Regions from separate parts of the Methylocystis sp. H4A genome, predicted to be linked through region 1. Evidence: predicted binding sites of a transcription regulator. Region 1 holds the regulator's gene; each other region holds the start of a gene.

Region 1 (7,960 bases):
CGCATTGGAATCGGTGAGCTGACGGGCTTCGTCGAGGAGGTGGATCTGCGCCGGGCCGGGGCGCGTTTTATTCTGCGCGTTGCGAGCGCCGAAGGCTATCCGGACGACATTGTTCCCTCCCGCGTGCGGCTGACGACGCGCGGCGAGCCGAATTTCTCAGCGGGCGACTTCATCGCCTTCAAGGCGCGGCTGATGCCGCCGGCGCGGGCGGCGCTCCCCGGCGGCTATGATTTCGCGCGTGACGCATTTTTTGCGCGCATCGGCGCGGTCGGCAACGCGCTTGGGCGAATCGAGACCATGTCGCCGCCCGAACCGGCGCCATTCTCGCTGCGTTTTTTCGCGCACGTCGATCGCATGCGCAACGCCTTGGCGATGCGGGTCTATCGAATCATTGAAGGCGACACGGGCGCGATCGCCGCCGCCATGGTGACCGGCAAGCGCGACTTGCTGTCGGAAGACGCCAAGAATCTCATTCGCCGGGCGGGCATATTTCACATCATCACCATTTCCGGCGTTCAGATGACGCTCGTCGCGGGCATCTTCTTCGTCGGCTTTCGGCGCCTGTTGGCGATGTCGCAAACGCTCGCGTTGAATTATCCGATCAAGAAATGGGCGGCGGCGCTCGCCATGCTCGGCGCCATTCTCTACGACATCGGCACGGGCTCTCGCGTCGGCACCGAGCGCGCGCTCGTGATGACTCTCATCATGCTCGCGGCGGTTCTTTTCGATCGGCCGTCGCTGTCGATGCGCAATCTGGCGCTTGCCGCGCTCTTCATCATCGCTTTCGAGCCGGAGGCGTTGCTCGGCGCGAGCTTTCAGCTCTCTTTCGCGGCGGTGGCGGCTTTGATCGCGGTGTACGAATGGCGCGGCGAATATCTCGCGAAGCGCCGCATCGACGATCGCGCGCCGCGAGGGCGATGGGGAGCGCTTCGCGAAAGCGTCGTCGAGCGCCTGCTGCACGGACCCGGGGCGGCGATGTTCGCAACGCTATGCGCGACCTCGGCGACGGCTTCGTTCATGGCGAATGATTTTCACGAGCTGAGCCCCTATGTGCTGATCGGCAATCCGCTGACGCTGGCGATCATTGAATTCTTCGCCGTTCCCTGCGCGCTCGTCGGCGCCGCGCTTTACCCCTTGGGCCTCGACGGCTTCATCTGGCGCTACCTCAAGCTGGGCATCGACCTCGTGACCTATCTCGCCGGGCTGATCGCGAACGCCCCCGGCGCGAGTCTGCCGGTTGCGGCCTTTGCGCCCTGGGCGATCCTTTTCCTTTCGCTTGCGGTCCTGTCGCTCGTGCTCTGGCGCACTTGGGCGTGGCGCGCGCTCGCCATTCCTCTCGCCTTGATCGGACTGATGGGCGCGAGAAGCGGCGCGCCCTTTGATCTGGCCGTGCCGGCGACCGGTGAATCGGCGGCGCTGCGCCTGCCGTCCGGACAGCTTGCCGTCATGGGGCAAAAGCCGAGCGCATTCGCCGCGGAACAATGGTTGCGGGCGGATGGAGACGCGCGCCAGTCCGCGGACGCCAGGAGCGGCGTCGCCTGCGACGGCGCGGGTTGCGTGGCGAAGGCCGTCAATGGCCGCTTTGTCGCGCTCGTCGCCGGGCGCGGCGGTTTCTTCGAAGACTGCGCGCGCGCCGCCGTCATCGTGACGCCGCTCTACGCGCCGTTAGGCTGTGCGGCGGAGATCGTGATCGATCGCCGCAGACTAGCCGAAACAGGGGCTGTGGCTTTGAGGTTCAAGGCGGATGGCGTCGAATGGACGACGGCGCGCGCGATCGACGAGGATCGGCCCTGGTCGCCGGCGCCCCGCAATCGCCGCACGTCCGGATTTACCGCGCCGCTGAGCGATGAAGAGCGCAGCGCGGAAGATGCGCGCGCGATGGAGCCGCTTGAGTAGCGGCGGTGCGCCGACGCCCGCGAAACTAATATTTCCGCAAGAGGCTGACGAGCCTGCCCTGAATGCGCACGCGATCGGGGCCGAAGATACGCGTCTCATAGGCGGGGTTGGCGGCCTCTAACGCGATCGAAGCGCCGCGTTTGCGCAGGCGTTTCAACGTCGCTTCCTCATCGTCGATCAGCGCCACGACGATGTCGCCGGTGTCGGCGCTGTCCTGCTTGCGGATCACGACCGTATCGCCGTCGAGGATTCCGGCTTCGATCATCGAATCGCCGCGCACTTCGAGCGCGAAGTGCTCGCCGCTCGTGAGAAGGTCGGGCGGCAGGCTGATGGTGTGGCTGCGGTTCTGGATGGCGGAGATCGGCGTGCCGGCGGCGATGCGTCCCATGACCGGAATGGCGACCTGACGTTCGCCTTCGTCCTCGAAACGTTCGCTGAGCGGCCGGACGCGCCCGAGATTCCCCTCGATGACGGACGGCGAGAACTTGCCGTTGCGCCCGCCGGCGGTACGCGGCGTGGACGATTCGGGTAGACGCAGAACTTCGAGCGCACGGGCGCGATTGGGCAGGCGGCGGATGAAGCCGCGTTCCTCGAGCGCGAGAATCAGCCGATGAATCCCCGACTTCGACCGCAGGTCGAGCGCGTCCTTCATCTCGTCGAAGGACGGCGGCACGCCCGACTCCTTCAGACGTTCATGGATGAAGCGCAATAGATCGTTTTGTTTTTTGGTCAGCATCGCCGCACCGCCCCGCAAGCCGAATCGTTGATTTTGGCTGAGCCGCAGCTTCTGGCTCGATAACCTAAACAAATCATGAACAGAACGATATCGGTTCTTACTGCGTTCCGCAAGCCAAATGTCGAAGGTATCCCCTTTGAACATGTGACGGGAATCGTGGTATGAATGAGGCATGCAGATCAAGAACGCCATTCGATACAGCGCGACTGTGGTGGCAGGGATTGTCGCAACAGGTGTGCTCGTCCCGATATCCCAAGCGAACATTCAAGAACTCGCCAAGGATAAGGGATGGGATCGCATCTTGGCTTCAAATTGGGGGCCGATGATGGATGCGGTTCTCCCAATTTTGGAATCAAAGTGGTTTTTTATGGCGGCTGGATTTTTCATTGGCTTCGCAGCTTATGCGTGGGCTGATTTTTTACTTCGAAGGGCGCCAGAAAGTTCTACAGCATTGCATGCCGAGCAAGCGCGTAATTCATACTCGAATGAGACAATTCGCATTGATAGTTTAATAGATGACACATATCCATTTATATCAGAAAAGATATTTGACAGATGCATAGTCAACGGGCCGGCTTTTTTGAAGGTTCATAGCAATAATAGGTTTGAATTTTGCAGTTTTTCAGACAATCCAAAATTGCACTTCCTTTCTCTGCCATAAGGGCAACCTGTTATGGGTGCTGTTTTGCTGTCTGGAATTAAATTTAAGAGATGCCATTTCACTAACATAACTTTTGTTGGCCCGGAAGAGGACACAAAAACAATATCGCCAGGATTTTCGCAAATGGATATCAACGAATGGCGGAAGAAAAATTCTGTGGGGCAAATCAAATGAGGCGCAGCAATCCAATGCTTACAATCGGAAATCGCTTCGATAATCTGCTAGCCGCTATGCTCGGCGTGCCGGCTTCGCAAAGCCACCCATCAGACACGGCAGCATCAGATGCGGAGCATGACGAAGGTTGTAGCGATATTCAAACTCCCACAGATACTTCTGAAGATGTTTCTTAGACACGCTGATGTAAGTTCCTTGAATGCCGCGCTTCAGGTTTGACCAGAAGGCTTCGATATTATTCGTATGCGCTTCGCCGCGCACATATTCTTTTTCGCCATGATTGACGCTTTCGTGAATAAAGCCTTCCTTATGCATATGCTGGAAAACGCGGGCGTCGTCAGTCATGACGCGAGAGCCTTCGATGACCCAAGTCGTGACCTGTGGCATGACGTGACGGCCATTGCGGCCGGCAACAAGCCTCGTAACAACGTCGCCGTGGCGCTCCATCATGCCGAGAACAACGGCTTTGTCGTCTTGTCCTTGGCGGTCTTTGCCGCCGATGAAAGCCTTGTCAATTTCGACGATGGGCGAGAAAGGGCGCGCGCCGCCTAGCGGCCGGTCGCCGTCGACCGTGCCCATATAGTTGCGGATTTCTTTGCACATGCGCCATGCGGTTTTGTAAGTCACGCCGATCTGGCGCTGAACCTCTTTCGCGGCGACGCCATTGCGCGAGGCCGTGAACAGGAACATGACGAAAAACCAGTCCGTTAAAGGCGTTCGCGTCTTCTCGAATGGCGTCCCTGCGGTCGGATAGACCTGATAGCCGCAATGCTCGCACTCGTAGCAGCGGCGGCCTTTGACGCGGTAAAAGTGGGCTTCGCGACCGCAGCTCTCGCAAGCGAAACGCTGGCCATATCTGACCCGCATGATGTGCTCTAGGCAAACATCATCGTCGGGGAACCGCTTCTGAAACTGCTTAAGGGTGGGAGGCTTTGTGCTCATGCGAACTTTATCGCACAAACCGCGTTACATGTCTAGAGGGGATACAGCCCCCAAATGTTCACGCTTTGGTTAAACCATCATCGTGACGAACTATGTTCGCCTCGCGTGTCCCGTGCTAGACGGGCCGACCCAAAACCAAGGAATTCGCGGCGCTCATGTCTCAGGTCGTCACCCGCTTCGCTCCGTCGCCCACCGGCTTTCTGCACATCGGCGGGGCGCGCACGGCGCTGTTCAACTGGCTTTACGCCAAGAAGCACGGCGGCCGGATGATGCTGCGTATCGAAGACACCGACCGCGAGCGCTCCACGCAAGCGGCGATCGAGGCCATCATCGACGGCCTGCAGTGGCTCGGCCTCGAATGGGATGGCGACATCGTCTACCAGTCCTCGCGCGCCGCGCGCCATGCCGAGGTCGCCGAAGAGCTGCTGGCGCGGGGACACGCCTATCGCTGCTACGCCACGGCGCAGGAGCTCGAGGAGATGCGCGAGAAGGCTAAGGCGGAAAAGCGCCCCTGGCGCTATGACGGCCGTTGGCGCGATCGCGACCCCTCGGAGGCGCCCGCCGGCGCGCCCTATGTCGTGCGCATCAAGGCGCCCCAGGACGGCGAGACGATCGTCGACGACGCCGTGCAGGGACGCGTCGTCTTCCAGAACAAGGATCTTGACGATTTTATTCTGCTGCGCTCGGACGGCGCGCCAACCTACATGCTCGCGGTCGTCGTCGACGATCACGACATGGGCGTCACGCAGATCATTCGCGGCGACGATCATCTCACCAATGCGGCGCGACAGACGCACATCTATCAAGCGATGGGTTGGACGGTCCCGGCCTTCGCGCATATTCCGCTGATTCACGGACCGGACGGCGCCAAGCTTTCGAAGCGCCATGGCGCGCTCGGCGTCGACGCCTACCGCGCGATGGGCTACCTGCCGGCCGCGCTGCGCAACTATCTCGTTCGATTGGGGTGGTCGCAGGGCGACAAGGAGTTCTTCACGACGCCGGAGATGGTCGAGTCGTTCGATCTCGCGCAGGTGCATCGCTCGCCGGCGCGTTTCGATTTCGCCAAGCTCGAAAATATGAACGGCCATTATCTGCGCGATAGCGATGATGACGCGCTGTTGGACTTGCTCGTCGCGACGCTTCCCTATCTCGAAGGCGGCGGCGCGATCGCGCGATCGCTCGACGACGGAACGCGCGCGCAGTTGCGCGCCGCCTTGCCGGGACTGAAGGCGCGCGCGAAGACCTTGAACGAACTTCTCGACGGCGCGGGCTTTCTCTTCGCGCAGCGTCCGCTGTCGCTCGACGCAAAGGCGGCGCAGCTGCTTTCGGCGGAAGCGCGCGCGCGGCTTGCGACGCTTGTCGAGAAACTTGCAGCCCTGCCGAACTGGAGTGCCGCAACAACGGAAGCGGTCGTGCGCGATCTCGCGACAGCGCTTGGCGTCAAACTCGGCGATCTCGCGCAGCCCTTGCGCGCGGCGCTCACCGGCCGCGCGACCTCGCCTGGCATATTCGACGTGCTGGAAATTTTGGGGCGCGAGGAAAGTCTTGCGAGAATTTCCGATCAGGCTGCCGTCGGGTAACCCATCGCCTCGCTGCGGCGTTGGCGTCGTAAAAAATCGCTGACGCGATTTTCGGCGCCGCGCCGTTTTCCGCGCCACTGCGGGACATGTCATCTCTACGCGCGAAACGCGTGGTGCGCTTGACAGCCTTTGCGGTTGATATAGCTTTTTGCACCGCACAACAAACCGAATGCAACGCATCGGCGTGCGCGTGAAAGCGACGACATCGCGAATGTGACGCAATTCATGCATAGCGTTCGCGCGCGTCGCGCCGCGAACCGGCTCGTTGCGAGCGCGGGGCGGTTGAGAGGGGAGTGGGTATGCCGGAGAAGAATGCTATCTTCACAGTCGGCGACGGATCGGTCGATTTGCCGATCAAGGATGGCACGCTGGGGCCGTCCGTTGCGGACATCCGCAATCTCTACGCCGAAACCGGCATGTTCACCTTCGATCCGGGATTCACCGCGACTGCGTCATGCGAATCGAAGATCACATTTATCGACGGCGAAGCCGGCGTTCTGCTCTATCGCGGCTATCCGATCGAGCAGCTCGCCGAACATGGCGACTTTCTCGAAACCTGCTACCTGCTGCTCTATGGAGAATTGCCGTCCGCCGCCGAGAAGGCGAATTTCGACTATCGGATCACGCGCCACACAATGGTGCATGAGCAGATGGCGCGATTCTTCCAGGGGTTCCGCCGCGACGCGCATCCGATGGCGGTGATGGTCGCCTCCGTGGGCGCGCTCTCGGCCTTCTATCACGACTCGACCAACATCGCCGATCCTACCCAGCGCATGGTGGCGTCGACGCGCATGATCGCGAAGATCCCGACGCTCGCGGCGATGGCCTATAAATATTCGATCGGCCAGCCGTTCGTCTATCCAAAGAACGATCTCGACTACACATCGAACTTCCTGCGCATGTGCTTCGCGGTTCCCTGCGAGGAATATAAAGTCAATCCGGTGCTGTCGCGCGCGCTCGACCGGATCTTCATCCTGCACGCCGATCACGAACAGAACGCGTCGACCTCGACCGTTCGACTGTCCGGCTCGTCTGGGGCGAATCCTTTCGCCTGCATCGCGGCGGGCATCGCCTCGCTGTGGGGGCCGGCGCATGGCGGCGCCAATGAAGCGGTGCTGAAAATGCTCGCCGAAATCGGCACGCCGGATCGCATTCCGCAGTTCATCGCGCGCGCCAAGGACAAGAACGATCCGTTCCGTCTCATGGGCTTTGGCCATCGCGTCTATAAGAACTACGATCCGCGCGCCAAGATCATGCAGCGCACGACGCGCGAAGTGTTGAACGAACTCGGCGTCAAGGACGATCTGCTCGACGTCGCGTTGGAGCTCGAGCGCATCGCGCTGCACGACGACTATTTCATCGAGAAACAACTCTATCCCAACATCGACTTCTATTCCGGCATCACGCTCAAGGCGATGAACTTCCCCACGGCGATGTTCACCGTGTTGTTCGCCGTCGCGCGCACCGTCGGCTGGATCGCGCAATGGAAGGAGATGATCGAGGACCAGGGATCGCGCATCGGTCGTCCGCGCCAGCTCTATACGGGCGAGAAGCAGCGCGACTACGTGCCGATGTCGAAGCGGTGATGATGCGCGCCGTGCCGCGGTAGGAGCTCGTCACCATTCCAATCTGTCGCGGAATCGTTCTGGCCAGCCTTCACCTCGGTTTGCAGCGCGACATGTTCTCACCAGCGTCTCTTGTAGAGACGCGACGTGATGCTATAGGTCGGCGGACCCGGAGCGCCCTTGTCGCAATTATCCGATCTGCTGTTCGAAACGCGTGTCGCCACCGAGAGCGTCGTTGACTTTCTCGCCGGCGGCCGCCTGCGGCTTGGCGTCACCGGCCTGTCGCGCGCCGGCAAGACCGTCTTCATCACCGCCCTCGTGCACCATTTGACGCGGGCGATAGCGGCGCGCCCGGAAAAGGGCGGTGAGAGCAAGACGCAGCTCCCGGTGTTTCGCGCGCTCGCCG
Region 2 (7,960 bases), on a different contig from region 1:
GGCGCTATATTCTGCCCAATCCGCGCCTGCCCAACGGTCTGCAGGGACGCATCGACGGAAGCGCCGCTGCGTCTGCGTGAAACTCCAAGAATTTAAATTTAAGTCGCGCTGCTGCTGGAGACAGACCGGAATCTAAACAATAAAATCAGCCGCGGCGGGTTTACCGCCGCGTTTCTGATTCAATGTTTAGAGGCGGTAGGATGCAAAACGCTGCATTTAGATGCGGATTGATCGTCTTTCTCTGCATCGCTGTCTACTCAAGTGCAGTGGCTCAAAACCCGGGTGAGGAACAACCCAGCAATAGCCAAGAAAAAACCGAATATCGAGAGCCAGAAGCCGAACAATCTCGGTCTGGGCCCATAACCTGGCAATCCCCAAGGCCCACAGTCGTTACCAGCGACGATACGCCCAAAGCCAGCGTTTATCAGTATAAGTGCTATGATCCACCAACTAGAGAAGATGCTGATGCGTGCCAACAGAGACGTTCGGCACAAGCCTCTGAAGATCAATGGTGGGTCGCCGTCTTCGGCGTATTGGCCGGAGTTGCTGCGGCATTCTTCACTGGATGGGCAGCTATTGAAGCTGGCAAGGCTGCCAGGGCGTCCGCTGCTGCTGCTGCTGAAGCAGCTAGGTCGAATGAAATTGCTGAAATGAACGGCCGTGCCGATCTGCGTGCTTGGGTAATCGTCACAATCAATCGCATTGGCCCTGTTTATAGACGCGACGACGGCATCACATGTATTAAAATAAACGCAACCCTTGAAAATACTGGAAAAACTCCGGCAACAGATTTGTGTTTTAATGCCAACGTGCTGAACATGTTTGACAATAACACAAATATCGGCCCCAATTTCATTATTGAAACAATCAAGACGCGAAACGGTGGTGGGGACATAAATGGGGGGGCTCTCGGACCAGGAGAAAGACGCCATCTCATTGAAGATCGCGTCATACAGCCGAGCAGCCAAGTTCCCACCATGCTTGATGGTGCTGAAAGGCTCAACTTTAAAGTTATTATTGGTGTCGTATACAGGACGGTTATTCCAAATTTCGAAGCTTTTTCCTTTAAAATAGCTTGGATCACAAATACAAACGGCGGGTTTGATGTAGGAACGCATCCATACAGGATTGAATCCGTTAATCACATTGTCGCGGTAACTAAAATGCGCTGACTCGCCCAAGGCGTGTGTCGCCGAAGCCAGCATGAGTACCGCACATAGCGGCCCAAGCACTGCGGCGAAAAATGATCGCCTAGAGGCCTTGTGGCGTTTGCGCCATAATACCGCAGTTTTGCGAAACCAAAGGCCCCTCATCCTGAGGAGCCCTCGAAGAGGGCGTCTCGAAGGAGAAGGGGCCCTTGCGCGTCTTCATCACTCGGTGAGCCACGACCCCCATGTCGTCGAAGACGCCCAATTGGCCTGCGCCTCGCCGAGCGCGGGCGAAAAGCGCGCGCGCAGCGCCGCGCCATGCCCCTGCCGCCCGCGTCTGCTCAAGCTCTTGATTAATACGTCCGCGCTTGCTTTATCGCGGCGCAATAACTTTCTCGGGAGCTGCGCCTCATGTCGACTTGGCCAAACTACGGCAAAATCACCGGTCCGATCGTGCTGATCGGCTTCGGCTCCATCGGCCGAGGCATTTTGCCGCTGATCGAGCGCCATTTCGATTTCGACAAATCGCGCTTCACCGTCATCGACCCGGTCGATACGCATCGCCGTCTGCTCGACGAGCGCGGCATCGCGTTTCTCAAAACCAAGCTGACGCCGGAGAACTACCGCGAGATCTTGACCCCGCTGCTGACGAAGGGCGAAGGCCAGGGCTTTATCGTCAATCTCTCGGTCGACGTTTCCTCGCTCGCGATCATCAAGCTCGCGCGCGAATTGAACGCGCTGTGCGTCGACACGGTGGTGGAGCCATGGCCGGGCTTCTACTTCGACAAGACGATGTCCAATGAAGCGCGCACCAATTACGCGCTGCGCGAGACGGTGCTCGAGGAGCGCCGCAAAAATCCCGGCGGATCGACGGCCGTCTCCTGCGTCGGCGCCAATCCCGGCATGGTCTCATGGTTCGTGAAGCAGGCGCTCGTCGATATCGCGCGCGACACGGGCGCGCTCGACAAGGAGCCGGCGACGCGCGCCGAATGGGGCGAGCTTGCCCAAAGGCTCGGGGTCAAGGGCGTTCACATCGCCGAACGCGACACCCAGCGCGCGCGCAATCCGAAGCCGCGCGACGTCTTCGTCAACACCTGGTCGGTCGAAGGCTTTGTCTCCGAGGGCCTGCAGCCCGCCGAACTCGGCTGGGGCACGCATGAAAAATCCTTGCCCGACATCGGCTGCACGCATCCCTCCGGCTGCGGCGCGGCGATCTATCTGCTGTCGCCCGGCGCCAATACGCGCGTGCGCTCATGGTGCCCGACGCCGGGGCCGCAATATGGCTTCCTCGTCACTCACAATGAGTCGATCTCGATCGCGGACTATCTCACCCTGCGCGACGATAAGGGTCAGGCGATCTATCGTCCGACCTGTCATTACGCCTATCATCCCGCCGACGACGCCGTGCTTTCCCTGCACGAGATGTTCGGCGCCGCCGGCAAGATGCAGGAGAGCTGGACGATCCTCGACGAACACGAGATCGTCGACGGAATCGACGAACTTGGCGTGCTGCTCTATGGCCACGCCAAGAACGCCTATTGGTATGGTTCGCAACTCTCGATCGAGGAGACCCGCGATCTTGCGCCCTATCAGAACGCCACCGGACTGCAGGTGAGTTCGGCGGCGCTCGCCGGCATGGTCTGGGCGCTGGAGAATCCGCAGGCCGGAATCGTCGAGGCCGACGAGGTCGACTACAAGCGCTGCCTCGAAGTGCAGCTGCCGTATCTTGGCCCGGTGAAGGGCTATTACACGGATTGGACGCCGCTCGAGGGGCGTCCCGGGCTGTTCCCGGAAGATATCGACGAAAGCGATCCGTGGCAGTTCAGGAATATTCTCGTGCGTTGAAGCGTCGCGCGCCGCCGCCAAAAGTGAAAGCCGCTCCATCAAAGGCCGCCGCTCGCAAGAGCGGCGCTTTTTTGGAGTGTCTCAGTTTGATTGTCCGGCTATGATTCCGCTACTGCGCTACCCATCTGGTTTACGACGAATTGGACTTACAAATGTCCTTCACCGTAAGAAGATTGTCATGCGTTTGCGGGCGTGTTCAATGTGAGGCGGTTGGCGAGCCGATCTTGAGCGGCGTTTGCTATTGTCGCGATTGTCAGGACGGCGGCCGGCGGATCGAAGCTCTACCGAACGCCGCACGCGTCCGCGACCCAGATGGCGGCACGCCATATCTCACCTATCGCGACGACCGATTCCAGGTCTTGTCGGGCGAGAACCTCTTGGTGGTTACAGGCTCAGACCTCGATCCCGAACGCGAAGGGTCGTCGCGTCCTGCTGTAACTCAGGTATGTTTTTGAAGTTCGATCCAGGGTTTTGGGTTTCCACCTATCGATCCCGATATCAGGGCGATCTGACGCCCATCGAGATGAGGACCAAAACACAACATCGAAGGTCCGAGACCGAATTGCCGAGCGACGCCCCCAGCTATCGAGGATTTCCCCTAAGGCTTTTCGCGAGGTTGATCGCCGCGCGCGCTGCGATGCTCTCTGGTCGATGACCTGTTCTTGGGCATAGAAATAGCGAGACTCAGTCTCGGGTCACCCGCCCCGAGGCCGCTCAATGCCTCGATCGGCCTGATTCAAACTGACAGCCTGCTTTTATGTGCTCGCCCTTGCGCGCCGAGAATGTTCTCTATATGTTCTGTCTAGCGTCAGTTCTGAGCGGTCGCCAGGCGATGCTCGGGGCGACGCTGGGTAGAGGTTGCGAACATGGGTGCGGCTCAGGCATCGGCAGAGATAAAGGGCGCGCCGCGGATCGACGCCGCGGCCCTCGTTGAGGCCGATCGCCGGCGCGGACGCGGCGCGTTGTCGAAGCGCAGCGGCCGCTTCGAAAAGGAGACTCGCGAGGAAGCCGACGACGGTTGGGGCTCGCTGGAGAGCCTTGCGGCGCTCAAGACCAATTTTCACGTCGAGAAGCCGCGCACGATCATCACCAGGAATGATTCGCCGGACATTTCCTTCGATCGCTCGATCAATCCCTATCGCGGCTGCGAGCATGGCTGCGTCTATTGCTTCGCGCGGCCGACGCACGCCTATATGGGCTTTTCGCCCGGCCTCGATTTCGAGACCGAGATCTTCGTCAAGGACGGCGCGGCGCAGCTTCTCGAACGCGAATTGTCGGCGTCGCGCTACGTTCCCAAGACGATCGCCATCGGCACCAACACCGATCCCTATCAGCCCGCCGAGAAGAGCCATCGCGTGATGCGTTCGATCCTCGAAGTGCTGGCGCGCGCCAATCATCCGGTCGGCATCGTGACGAAGTCGGCGCTGGTGCTGCGCGACCTCGATCTGCTCGCGCCAATGGCGGCCAAGGGCCTGGCGAAGGTCGCGATCTCGGTGACGACGCTCGACCGCAAGCTCGCGCGGCTGATGGAGCCGCGCGCCGCAACGCCGGAACTGCGGCTCGAAACCATCGAAAAGCTCAGCGCCGCCGGCGTGCCGACGGCGGTGATGACGGCGCCGATCATTCCCGCCATCAATGACGACGAGATCGAGCGAATCTTGACGCGGGCGCACGCCGCCGGCGCTCGGGAAGCGGGCTATGTGATGCTGCGCCTGCCGCTTGAATTGCGCGATCTCTTCACCGAATGGCTGGCGACGCATTTTCCTGACAGGGCCCGCAGAGCCCTCGCGCTCGTGCGCTCGACGCGAGACGGCAAGCTTTACGATGCGTCCTTCGGAACCCGCATGAAAGGCGAGGGGCCCTACGCCTGGATGATCGGCCGGCGTTTTGAGCTCGCCGCCGCCCGGCTAGGATTCACGCAAAAAACAAGATTGCGAACGGATCTGTTCGAGCCGCCGCGCCGCGCGCCGCAGCAGCTCAGCCTCTTCTGAGCCCATCTCGGGCTGGTCTCCGGCAAGCTTATCGCGCCTGCGCGGCCGAGAATTCTCTGGACGCCGCCGCAAGCGCCGTCTTTCCGGTTGCCAGCCGCCCACCCTCGGCGCTTTATTCGCTGCGCGGTCCTGCGCTGACGCCACCGTCGCGCAGGACCCTTAGCGATCCGCCCGGGGGAGCGTTTGTGACGGCCAAGGGGCCCCATTTTCGGCTGGAAGCGCAGCTGCGCCGCAAAGGCGTCTGGCCGATCGCCGGCGTCGACGAGGTTGGACGCGGGCCGCTTGCGGGTCCGGTGGCGGCGGCGGCGGTGATTCTCGATCCCGAACGACGGCCGCGGGGTCTCGATGATTCTAAGGCGCTGAACCAGGCGCAGCGCGAAGAAGCGTTTGAGCGCATCATGGCCAGCGCGCTCGCGGTGAGCGTCGCCTTCGTCGCCCCCGCCGAAATCGACCGCATCAATATCCGCCAGGCGACGCTCGCGGCGATGGCGAGGGCCGTCGCCGGCCTTTCCCAGACGCCGGCCTATCTTCTCATCGACGGCAACGACCGGCCGCCGGTCAACTGCCCCTGCCAGCTGATCATCAAGGGCGACGCGACCGCGCTGTCTATCGCCGCAGCCTCGATCGTCGCCAAGGTCGCGCGCGACGCCATGATGCGCCGCCTCGCCGTCCACTATCCCCACTATGGGTTTGAGACCAATGTCGGCTACGCCGTGCAGCGTCACCTTGACGCGCTGGCGCTGCACGGCGCGAGCCCGGCGCACCGCGTCAGCTTCGCGCCCGTGCGCGAGGCGTGAGGGCTTCGTCAACTATTCGCTAACCTTTTTATTTCTTTAAGACTTGCGTTCGAAAAAGAGACGCCGGCGTTTTGCCAATCTAAACGCCCCCTTTACCTCCCTCCTTCACTATCTCGCATGTTGGTTGCGTTGATGGTGTTCAGTTCATGCGTAGCGCGCGCGTCGGGGCGGCTCGCCTCAAAGCCCGAAATCAGGTCACGCGTATCGGGCGCACAAATGAAGGGCCGCTCCGCGCGACGGCGCGCAACGAAATCCTTTGCGGCGACTGCGTCGCATCGATGGAGCGACTGGAGCAGGAGAGCGTCGACCTCGTCTTCGCCGATCCGCCCTATAATCTGCAGCTCGCCAATCGTCTGCATCGCCCGGATCAAAGTCTCGTCGATGCGGTCGATAATGATTGGGACAAATTCGCAAATTTCGCCGCCTATGACGCCTTCACGCGCGACTGGCTCGCGCAGGCGCGCCGGGTGATGAAGCCGTCGGCGACGATTTTCGTGATCGGCTCCTACCACAATATTTTTCGCGTCGGCGCGATCATGCAGGATCTGGGCTTCTGGATCCTGAATGACATCGTCTGGCGCAAAAATAATCCGATGCCGAACTTTCGTGGCCGGCGCTTCACCAACGCCCATGAGACGATGATCTGGGCGGCGCGCGACCAAAGCGCCAAAAACTACACGTTCAATTACGAGGCGCTGAAGGCGGCGAACGAGGATTGCCAGGTTCGCTCCGACTGGCTGCTGCCGATTTGCGGCGGGACAGAGCGTCTCAAGGATGGAGCCGGCCGCAAGACCCACCCGACGCAAAAGCCGGAAGCGCTGCTCGCGCGCGTCATTCTCGCCGCCTCGAGCCCCGGCGATCTGGTGCTCGACCCCTTCTTTGGCACGGGAACGACCGGCGCCGTCGCCAAGCGCCTCGGGCGCGACTGGCTCGGCATCGAGCGCGACGGCGACTACAGAGCCGCGGCGCGGGAGCGGATCGCGGCGATCGAACCCTTGCCGCATGAAACGCTCGCGACGGCCCCGTCTAAGCGCACGGAGCCGCGCATCGCCTTCGCGAGTCTCGTCGAAGCGGGGCTCATCGCGCCCGGCGCGACGCTCTGGGACGCGAAGCGGCGCCATCGCGCGGTGGTGCGCGCCGACGGCGCGCTGTCGCTCTCCGGCTTCGTCGGCTCGATCCACAAGACCGGGGCGCTGGCGCAGGGCCTGCCGGCCTGCAACGGCTGGACCTTCTGGCATTATGAAGAAAAGGGCGCACTCGCGCCGATCGACGATCTGCGGGCCGAGGCGCGTGAACGTCTCAAAGTAGCGGCGGAATAATCAATATCCGTCATTGCGAGGAGCGGAGCGAAGCGAAGCAATCCAGAGCCGTGGGCGCGACTCTGGATTGCTTCGCTTCGCTCGCAATGACGGCCTTACGCCAGCCATCCCGCGTAGAACCCCACAAGCAGCACGATTCCGATGAAGGCGCGATAGAAGACGAAGGGCCAAGCGGAGAAGCGTTCGAGAATCCGCAGCAAGCCCCAGATCGCGACAAAGGCGGAGATCGACGCGACGAAAAGCCCGAGCGTCAGCACCGCCCAGCCGTGAAAATCGAGCTGCGCCTTATGCAGCTCCCACAGCTCCTTGAGGCCCGCAAGGGCGATCGCCGGCAGGCCGAGCAGGAAGGAAAAGCGCGCCGCTTCCTCGCGCTTAAGGTCGAGGAATAGCGCCGCCGTCAGAGTCGAGCCCGAGCGCGAGACGCCCGGAATGAGCGCGCCGACCTGCGCGAAGCCGACGATCATCGCGTCCTTCAGGCTGACATGTTCGAGCGTGCGCTTATGATTGCAATAGAGTTCGGCGATGGCGAGCAGCGCCGCCATCACGATCGAGGAAATGCCGATCACCGGCAGCGTGCGCAATGGCGAGCCGCAGGTGTTGAGCGTATGCGACAGCGCGAGGCCGGCGATGCCGATCGGCACGGTCGCGAGCGCGATCCAGACGACGAAGCGAAAGGTCCAGGCGTTGAAATCGCGCCGCACCAGCGCCCGCACGGACCCCTCGGCAAGCGCGCGGATGTCGCTCCAGAAATAGCTGACGACGGCGGCGAGCGCCGCGAGCTGCATCGCCGCGGAGAAAGCGGAGCCAGGGTCCTTCCAGCCGAGCAGCGCCGGCACGATGCGCATATGCGCGGTCGAGGA
Region 3 (7,960 bases), on a different contig from region 1:
AATGCGGACGGCTCCACCGCGGTCGGCAATCTGAATATCATCACCGCCGCGTCGACCAAGGCGACCTCGGTCGGCTCGTTCAACGCGATCGCCGGCGAAAACTCGACCGCTGTCGGCACGCTCAACGGCATCCTGGGGAAGAACTCCACTTCTGTCGGCGCCAAGAACCTTGTGGTTGGAGACAAGTCCACCATCGTCGGCACGACCAACGCCGTCATCGGCGACAATTCCAGCGCCTTCGGCACGGTCAACGGCGTCATTGGCGACAACTCCGCAGCCATGGGCGCCTTCAACGGCGTGATCGGCGACGGTTCGCACGCCGTCGGCACGCTTAACGGCGTGATCGGCGACGGTTCGAACGCGGTCGGCACGATCAACGGCGTGATCGGCGACGGTTCGAACGCGGTCGGCACGATCAACGGCGTGATTGGCGATGGCTCGAACGCGGTCGGCACCATCAACGGCGTCATTGGCGACAAATCCACCGCGATCGGCAACACCAACCTCGTCGTCGCCGATACTGCCCAGGCCTTTGGCTCTGGCAATCTGGTCACCGGCGACAGCGGCACCGCCGTCGGCACGGGCAACGCTGCGTTGGGCGACAATTCCTTCGCCGCCGGCTCAGGTTCGAAGGCGATTGGAACGAACGCGGTCGCGATCGGCAACAACGCGCAGGCGGGCGCCAAGGGCGCCAACGCGATCGCGATCGGCACGAACGCGAAAGCCACCGACTCGGTCGCGATCGGTCTCAATTCGACCGCGTCGAACAACGGCACGGCCGTCGGCGACTTCTCGAAGGCGACGGGCAAGGCCTCGAACGCCTATGGGTTCGGCTCCACGTCGACCGGCTTGGGCTCCTCCGCGACCGGCGCCTTTTCGAACGCCAGCGCCGCTGGCGCCACGGCCTCTGGCGCGTTCTCAAACGCGAGTGGCATCGGCTCCACGGCGAACGGCGCGTTCTCCAACGCGAGCGGCGTGGCTTCCACGGCCATGGGCGTCGGCTCCTCCGCGACGGGCTTAGGCTCGACGGCGATCGGCGCCGGCTCCTCCGCGACGGGCGTCGGCTCGACGGCGATCGGCGTCGGCGCAGTCGCCACCGCTCCCAACCAGATCGTGCTCGGCACGGCGAACAACGTCTACCAAGCGCCGGGCATCACCTCGGCCCAGAGCCTGGCCTCGCAGGTTGGCGTGACGAAGTTCACCACCACTGACGCTAACGGAAATCTTGCGACTTCGGCTTTCGGTCCGCAGGACATCCAAGCTCTCCAGGCCGGCGTTCTGGGCCTGTCGCAAAGCGTGTATAGCCTCGGAAGATCGGTGCAACGTGGTTACGAGGGCACGGCGGTCGCCGTCGCGCTCGGCGGCGCCAGCTACCTGCCGGACAACAAGTTTTTCTCGGTCACCGGCAACTTCGGCACCTTCCGTGGTCAGTACGGCCTTGCCGCTCAGGCGCAACTTCGCTTGAACGAATGGGCGGTGGTCAATGCCGGCATCGGCGCGGGCCTCAAATACGGCGGCGTCGCTGGCCGCGCCGGCGTGACGCTGGCTTGGTGATCCATGATCGTGAAGGTCAAGACAATACTGCTCGCGGCCCTTGTGGCCGCGAGTTTCTCTCCGATGATGGCTTCGGCGCAGTCGCCTAAGCCGGCGCCTAAGCCTGCGCCGTCGAGGCCGGCGCAGGCGCCAAGGCCCGCTGATATCGACAAGAACGGGGTTCTGATTCTCGTCCGCTCGACTCTGCTTGCGCTCGACCAGGCCAACAAAACCGGCAATTATACGGTGCTGCGCGACCTTGGAGCCCCGGGCTTCCAGACGAACACGGCCGCGCGGCTAGCGGAAATTTTCGCCTATCAGCGCAACCAACATCTCGACCTGTCAGGCGTCGCCGTCTTGGAGCCGCAGCTCAGCATGCTGCCGCAAATCGAGTCGACGGGTATGATGCACATGTCAGGGTTTTTCCCCTCCGTGCCGACGCAGATTCGCTTCGAGCTGCTCTATGCGCCGGTTCAAGGCCAGTGGAAGCTGTTCGGCCTCTCGGTTTCGCTGGGATCTTCGGCGCCGGTGGCGCCGAGCGACGCGCCAGCCCCGAGCGCCGCGGAACAGCCAAGAGGCGGGACGGGACTTCGCCCGTCCGGGCCAAAGCAGCCCTGACGGCGACGGGAGGGCGCCGCCAAAGCGCCGGGACGGTTCGCCATCCCGGCTTTTCGCTGAGCTTAGTTTGGCCAGCAGCGGCGGCCGTAGGGGCCGAGATGGAAGCCGCGCGGGCAGGCGCGACCGACGCCGTATCCTCCCCATTGTCCGCCCCAACGGCAGCCGCCATAGGGACCGCGATGGCCGTAAGGCCCGCAACCGCCATAAACTTGCACGATCGGCGCGCCGGCCGTCTCACTCGGCGCGAGCGGCATGGCGGCGGCCGGCGCGGCCAGAGCCGCCGCAAAAACAAGCGCGAGACCCGTCGTCCATTTCATCTCCAATCTCCTCCTTAAACCTGTCCAATCGCACGGCTTGCGCGCCGCGCCCGCAGAATATCAGCGCGCGAACCGAAACTTGGCAATTGCAATTTGCGATCTAGGTTAGTTCTGGCGCGGCTATGTTCATATAATGTTCTTGCGCTGGGATCGCGCGCCCGTTAAGCTGTCGAAGATAATTGCAGAAAAGAATTTCTCGGGAGCGCGCGATGGCGGTGAGGGTGGCGACGGTCGCGTTCGAAGGCGTCGAGGCCCGTCCCGTCGACGTCCAAGTGCAGATTTCGAGCGGCGCGGTCGTCTTCAACGTCGTCGGCCTGGCCGACAAGGCCGTCGCCGAGTCGCGCGAGCGGGTCCGCGCGGCGCTGATCGCGTCCGGTCTGGCGCTGCCGGCGAAAAGAATCACCGTCAATCTCGCCCCTGCCGACATGCCCAAAGAGGGAAGCCACTATGACGTGCCGATCGCGCTTGGCGTCATGGCGGCCATTGGAGCCATTCCCTCCGACGCGCTCGAAGGATTCGTCGTGCTTGGCGAACTTGCGCTCGACGGAACGCTGACGCCGACGGCGGGGGTCCTGCCGGCGGCGGTGGCCGCCAACGCGCGGGGCTTGGGATTGATCTGTCCGAGCCAATGCGGGCCGGAAGCGGCCTGGGCGTCGAGCGATATGGAGGTGATCGCGCCGCGCTCGCTCATCCAACTCGTCAATCACGTTAAGGGCGTGCAGGTTCTGGCCCGGCCTCAGCCGGCGGTGCGCAGGCTCGCCGCCGATCAGCCCGACCTTTCCGACATCAAGGGACAGGAGAGCGCCAAGCGCGCGCTCGAGATCGCCGCCGCCGGCGGCCACAACCTTCTGATGAGCGGCCCTCCGGGGGCGGGAAAATCGATGCTCGCCGCGCGGCTGCCGTCGATCCTGCCGCCGCTGACCCCGCGGGAATTGCTCGAAGTCTCAATGGTTCATTCGGTGGCGGGGCAGATTGCCGGAGGCGAACTGACCGACCGGCGGCCCTTTCGCGCGCCCCACCATTCCGCCTCGATGCCGGCGCTGGTCGGCGGCGGCTCCCATGCAAAGCCTGGCGAGATTTCGCTCGCCCACAACGGGGTGCTTTTTCTCGACGAATTGCCGGAGTTTCAACCGCAAGCGCTGGACAGCCTGCGTCAGCCGCTGGAGACGGGCGAGGTGGCGGTGTCGCGCGCCAATCATCGCGCCGTCTACCCAGCCCGCTTTCAGCTTGTCGCGGCGATGAATCCTTGCCGTTGCGGTCACGCGATGGATCCGGGCTACGCCTGCAAGCGCCAACCCAATGAACGCTGCGTCGCGCAATATCAGGCGCGGCTTTCGGGGCCGCTGCTCGACCGTTTCGATGTGCAGATCGAGGTGCCGGCGGTGACCGCCGCCGATCTCGTGTTGCCGCCGCCGAGCGAGGGTTCGCGGCAGGTCGCGGCGCGCGTCGCGCGGGCTAGAGAGATTCAGCGCGCACGCTACGACGCTCTCTCGCTGCCAAGGGTCGCCGCCAACGCCGCCGCGCCGGCGGCGGTCATCGAGCGCGTGGCGTATCTTGACGCCGCCGGCACAGCGCTGATTCGGGACGCCTCCGAGCGCTTCGGCCTCACGGCCAGAGGGTTTCACAGGGTCTTGAAGCTCGCGCGCACCATCGCCGATCTCGACGGCGCTGAATCCGTCGGCCGACCGCATCTTGCTGAAGCGCTTTCCTATCGCGCAGGACTTGCGTCGGGGCGCCTTGCGGCCTGATATGGGCGCATGTCCTTAAACCATATTGTGGTTTTGTTCGCGGCGCAGCTCGCCATTCTGCTGCTGGCGGCGTCCATTTTCATTGCTTTGCGCAGGCGCGGCCGCGAACAGGTCGAGGCCGAGTTCGAATCGCTGCGCGATGAAATCTGGGAGCTGCGCGCCGCCGCCGCGGCTCGCGACAGAGCGGAAGCCGCCAGTCTTGCCAAGTCGCGCTTTCTCGCAGCGGTCAGCCACGAATTCCGCACGCCGCTCAACGGCGTCATGGGGCTGGCGCAGCTTCTCGCGATGACCAGGCTCACCGCCGAACAGGCGAGCTATGTCGAAGCGATCGGCGATTCCAGCCGTTCGCTCTCGCAGCTGATCGACGACATTCTGGATTTCTCCAAAATCGAAGCCGGCAAGTTCGAGCTGCGTCACGAAGCCTTTGCGCTCGCGCCGTTCGTCGAAAGCGTGGTCGAATTGCTGGCGCCGCGTGCGATGGCCAAAGGGCTGGAGCTTGCCAGCGTCATCCTGCCCGACACGCCGCGCGAGATCGTGGGCGATCCGGCGCGACTTCGGCAGGTGCTCGTCAACCTCATCGGCAACGCGGTGAAATTCACCGAGCGCGGCGGCGTGGGCGTGCGCGTCGCGCGAGACGGCGCGCGGCTGCGCTTCGAGGTGCGCGACTCCGGGCCGGGCGTTCCAGAGGCGGCGCGCGAGGCGATCTTCGAGGAATTCGAGCAGGCCGATCCTTCCGAGAACCACCCGCAGGCGGGCACAGGGCTCGGCCTCGCCATCTCTCGCCGTCTCGTCGCCAGGATGGGCGGCGCGCTGGCGCTGGTCAATTCATCGGACATGGGCGCCGTTTTCGCCTTCACGCTTCCTGCGCCGCCGTTCAGCGAAGACAGGGCGCCGGCGCCTCTTTCCGGGCTTAAGGCGCTGATCGTTGCGCAAAGCATCTTTGAAGCGCCCTATCTCGCCGAGAGCTTGCGGTTCGCCGGAGCCGAAGCGGAGATCGTCGCGGCCGAGGATGCGCCCTCCGCGCTGCAAAGGCGGCGCGAGAAACCCTTCGACGCCGTCATCGTCGACTGCGCGCTGGGCCCGCAAATGACCGCGCAGTTGGCGAAAGTCGCTCGCGACGCGCAGGCGGGACGACTGTTTCTGCTCTTCTCGCCAATCGAACGGCGCGCCTTCGGCGAAGACGCTCTGTGCGACTTCGACGGCTGGCTGGTGAAGCCGGTGCGGATCGCCTCGCTGATCGCCCGTCTGTCGCCAGAGCGCGCCAAGGCGCCGGCGCCTGACGACGACGCGCCGCCGCAGGCGCTCGCCGGGGTGAACGCGCTTATCGCCGAAGACAATGAGATCAACGCGCTCATCCTCACGCGTCACCTCGCGAAGCTTGGCGCGACAGTGACTCGGGCGGAAAGCGGCGCGCTTGCGCTCGCGCGCGCCCGCGAAGCGATCGAGGGCGTGGGCGCGCCCTATGACGTGATCGTCATGGATCTTTTCATGCCGGATTTCGACGGACGCGAGGCGAGCCTCCGCATTCGTGAGGCGGAGGCGCGGGCAGGCGCGCCGCGCACGCCCATATTGGTGCTCACGGCCAGCGCGCGCGAAGAAGACGAGCGCGCCGCCCGCGCCGCCGGAGTCGATGCTTTTCTCACCAAGCCGGTGGAGTTCGCATCGCTCGCGGCGACGATCGAAGAGCTGAGATTGGCGCCGCGTCGCAGCAGCGCTTCCTCTTAGAGCAGGTTCCGAAAAAGCTGACAGACTTTTTCGATAGGAACCTGCTCCAACATTTTGATGTTGAGCGATTCCTTACATCATTCGATGTGCTCGGAAAGCGCTCTAGCCGCCCTGGGGCGCGATGACGCCGAACCGTCCCGACTGATAGTCGGCGAAGGCCTGCCGCAATTCATCCTGCGTATTCATCACGAATGGGCCGTGTTGCTCCACGGGCTCGTCAATCGGCTCGCCGCTCATGAGGATCAGCTTCACGTCATTGTTGGCTTCGAAGGCGATGTCGCCGCCTTCCTCGTCGAATACGACAACGTCCGTCGCGCGCGCGATCTGCTCGCCATTGACTTCGACCGTTCCTTCGAGAATCGCCGCAAGCGCCGTATGGCCTTCTGGAAGCGCGAATCGGGCGCTTTTTCCTGCGTCGATCCGCACGTCCCAAAGATCGATCGGCGTCGCCGTTTGCGCCGGTCCGCGATGGCCATCGAATTCCCCGGCGATGACGCGGACGATTCCGGCGTCATCTGGCAGATCGACGCGCGGAATGTCCTTGTCGAGGAGGGTCTGGTAGCGCGGCGGGCTCATCTTCTCGCGCGCCGGCAGATTGACCCAAAGCTGCACGACCTCGAAGCGTCCGCCCGACTTGCCGAAGCTTTCGGAATGATACTCCTCGTGGACGACGCCCGAGGCCGCGCGCATCCACTGCACGTCGCCGGGACCGATAAGTCCGCCGGCGCCGGTCGAGTCGCGATGCGCGAGCTCGCCGTCCAGGACGATCGTCACCGTCTCGAAGCCGCGATGCGGATGGGCGCCGACGCCGCGCCGCTTGGCGGTCGGTGGAAAGTCAAACGGTCCCGCGTAGTCGAACAGCAAAAAGGGGCTCACCCCCGCGCCATGTTCGTGATGCGAAAACAGCGAACGCACGGGAAAGCCGTCGCCGACCCAGTGCATGGAGTCCGGGGCGGGGTAAACGCCGACAATTTTTCTCATGAGGAAGCTCCTTGCGGCCTATGTGGGCGGCATTGGGCGAAATGCAAATTGGCGGTTCTTGACGGATCGGACCGCAAAACCCACAAGTCGCCGGACGCGGCGACGACGTCGCATTGGCAAGGACGGTTAGATGGATTGGATCATCCTCTTTATCGGCAGCATCTGCGAGGTCGGCTGGCTCATCGGGATGAAATATGCCCAAGGATTCACGCGGCTCTGGCCTTCGCTCATCATGGTTTTTTTTATGGCGGCGAGCGTCGGATGCCTGGGCCTAGCGGTGAAAACGATTCCCGCCGGCACGGCGTACGCCGCGTGGACGGGCACAAGCATCGCCGCGGCGACGCTTGTCGGCGTCTACCTCTTTAACGAACCGACGACCTTTCTGCGTTTAGGCTCGATCGGCCTTATCGTTCTGGGCATCATCGGCCTGCGGCTCGGCGGCGTCGACCTGAAATAGAGATCGCCCGGCGCTCCTTGCCAGAAGCGTCGGGCGAAAGAAGCGCGATTGAATCAAAAATAGCTTTCGAGCGTTCCGCGCCGCCGCACGTCGAGCGTCGCGCAGTGGAACGCGCCGCCGAACGCCGCATAGTGCAGGAAGGGCGCCGGGATCGGCTCGTAGCCCCATTTCTCCATCTGCCGCATCATGTTGGTATGATGCGGATCGACGATGACGCGTTTCTCGTCGATCATCAGAATGTTCATGCTGAGCCATTTGCCGCACATCGAGGTGATCGCGAGAATGCGGTCGTTGATCGGATCGGGCTCCGGCGCGACGAGAATGTCCCATTTCTTCAAAATGTCGGGCAGTTCGTCGGGATCGATATATTCGGGATTGATGAGCACGCGACCCGGCCCCAGCGGCAGGATCGTGGTGTCGATATGCATCGGATTGGGGCAGCGGCTCTTGATCTCATGGATGCGATAGCCCTCGCCAAGATGGCGGCGCAGCCAGTCGATGCCCATGGCGTTCGTCACATTGGAGCGCGTGACGAAAATATCGCGGCCGCAGCGGAAGAAATCGGCGGCGTCGAACACCGG

The links. The regulator LexA, encoded in region 1, represses DNA repair genes until DNA is damaged. The targets are predictions, from matches to a motif close to TGTTCNNNNTGTGTTCNG.
Region 2: the regulator LexA is predicted to act here: its motif matches at 3,777-3,794, upstream of IYW40_RS14900 (PA0069 family radical SAM protein).
Region 3: the regulator LexA is predicted to act here: its motif matches at 2,592-2,609, upstream of IYW40_RS12465 (YifB family Mg chelatase-like AAA ATPase).

What each region holds. Positions count from the first base shown of each region.
Region 1 covers NZ_JADNQY010000023.1:68,882-76,841, reverse strand. The annotation lists gene IYW40_RS09490 (ComEC/Rec2 family competence protein) at 1-1,896, shown strand, start outside; gene lexA (transcriptional repressor LexA) at 1,922-2,632, opposite strand; gene IYW40_RS09480 (hypothetical protein) at 2,805-3,293, shown strand; gene IYW40_RS09475 (IS1595 family transposase) at 3,522-4,409, opposite strand; gene gltX (glutamate--tRNA ligase) at 4,565-5,989, shown strand; gene IYW40_RS09465 (citrate synthase) at 6,289-7,575, shown strand; gene IYW40_RS09460 (YcjX family protein) at 7,735-7,960, shown strand, end outside.
Region 2 covers NZ_JADNQY010000027.1:53,375-61,334, forward strand. The annotation lists gene IYW40_RS14885 (acyl-[ACP]--phospholipid O-acyltransferase) at 1-80, shown strand, start outside; gene IYW40_RS21910 (DUF6471 domain-containing protein) at 145-231, shown strand; gene IYW40_RS14890 (hypothetical protein) at 201-1,172, shown strand; gene IYW40_RS14895 (homospermidine synthase) at 1,560-2,993, shown strand; gene IYW40_RS14900 (PA0069 family radical SAM protein) at 3,860-4,984, shown strand; gene IYW40_RS14905 (ribonuclease HII) at 5,041-5,781, shown strand; gene IYW40_RS14910 (site-specific DNA-methyltransferase) at 5,928-7,100, shown strand; gene uppP (undecaprenyl-diphosphatase UppP) at 7,196-7,960, opposite strand, start outside.
Region 3 covers NZ_JADNQY010000025.1:197,062-205,021, forward strand. The annotation lists gene IYW40_RS12450 (cell surface protein) at 1-1,554, shown strand, start outside; gene IYW40_RS12455 (hypothetical protein) at 1,558-2,151, shown strand; gene IYW40_RS12460 (hypothetical protein) at 2,214-2,468, opposite strand; gene IYW40_RS12465 (YifB family Mg chelatase-like AAA ATPase) at 2,678-4,216, shown strand; gene IYW40_RS12470 (ATP-binding protein) at 4,226-5,941, shown strand; gene IYW40_RS12475 (pirin family protein) at 6,044-6,922, opposite strand; gene IYW40_RS12480 (multidrug efflux SMR transporter) at 7,053-7,379, shown strand; gene IYW40_RS12485 (amidinotransferase) at 7,433-7,960, opposite strand, start outside.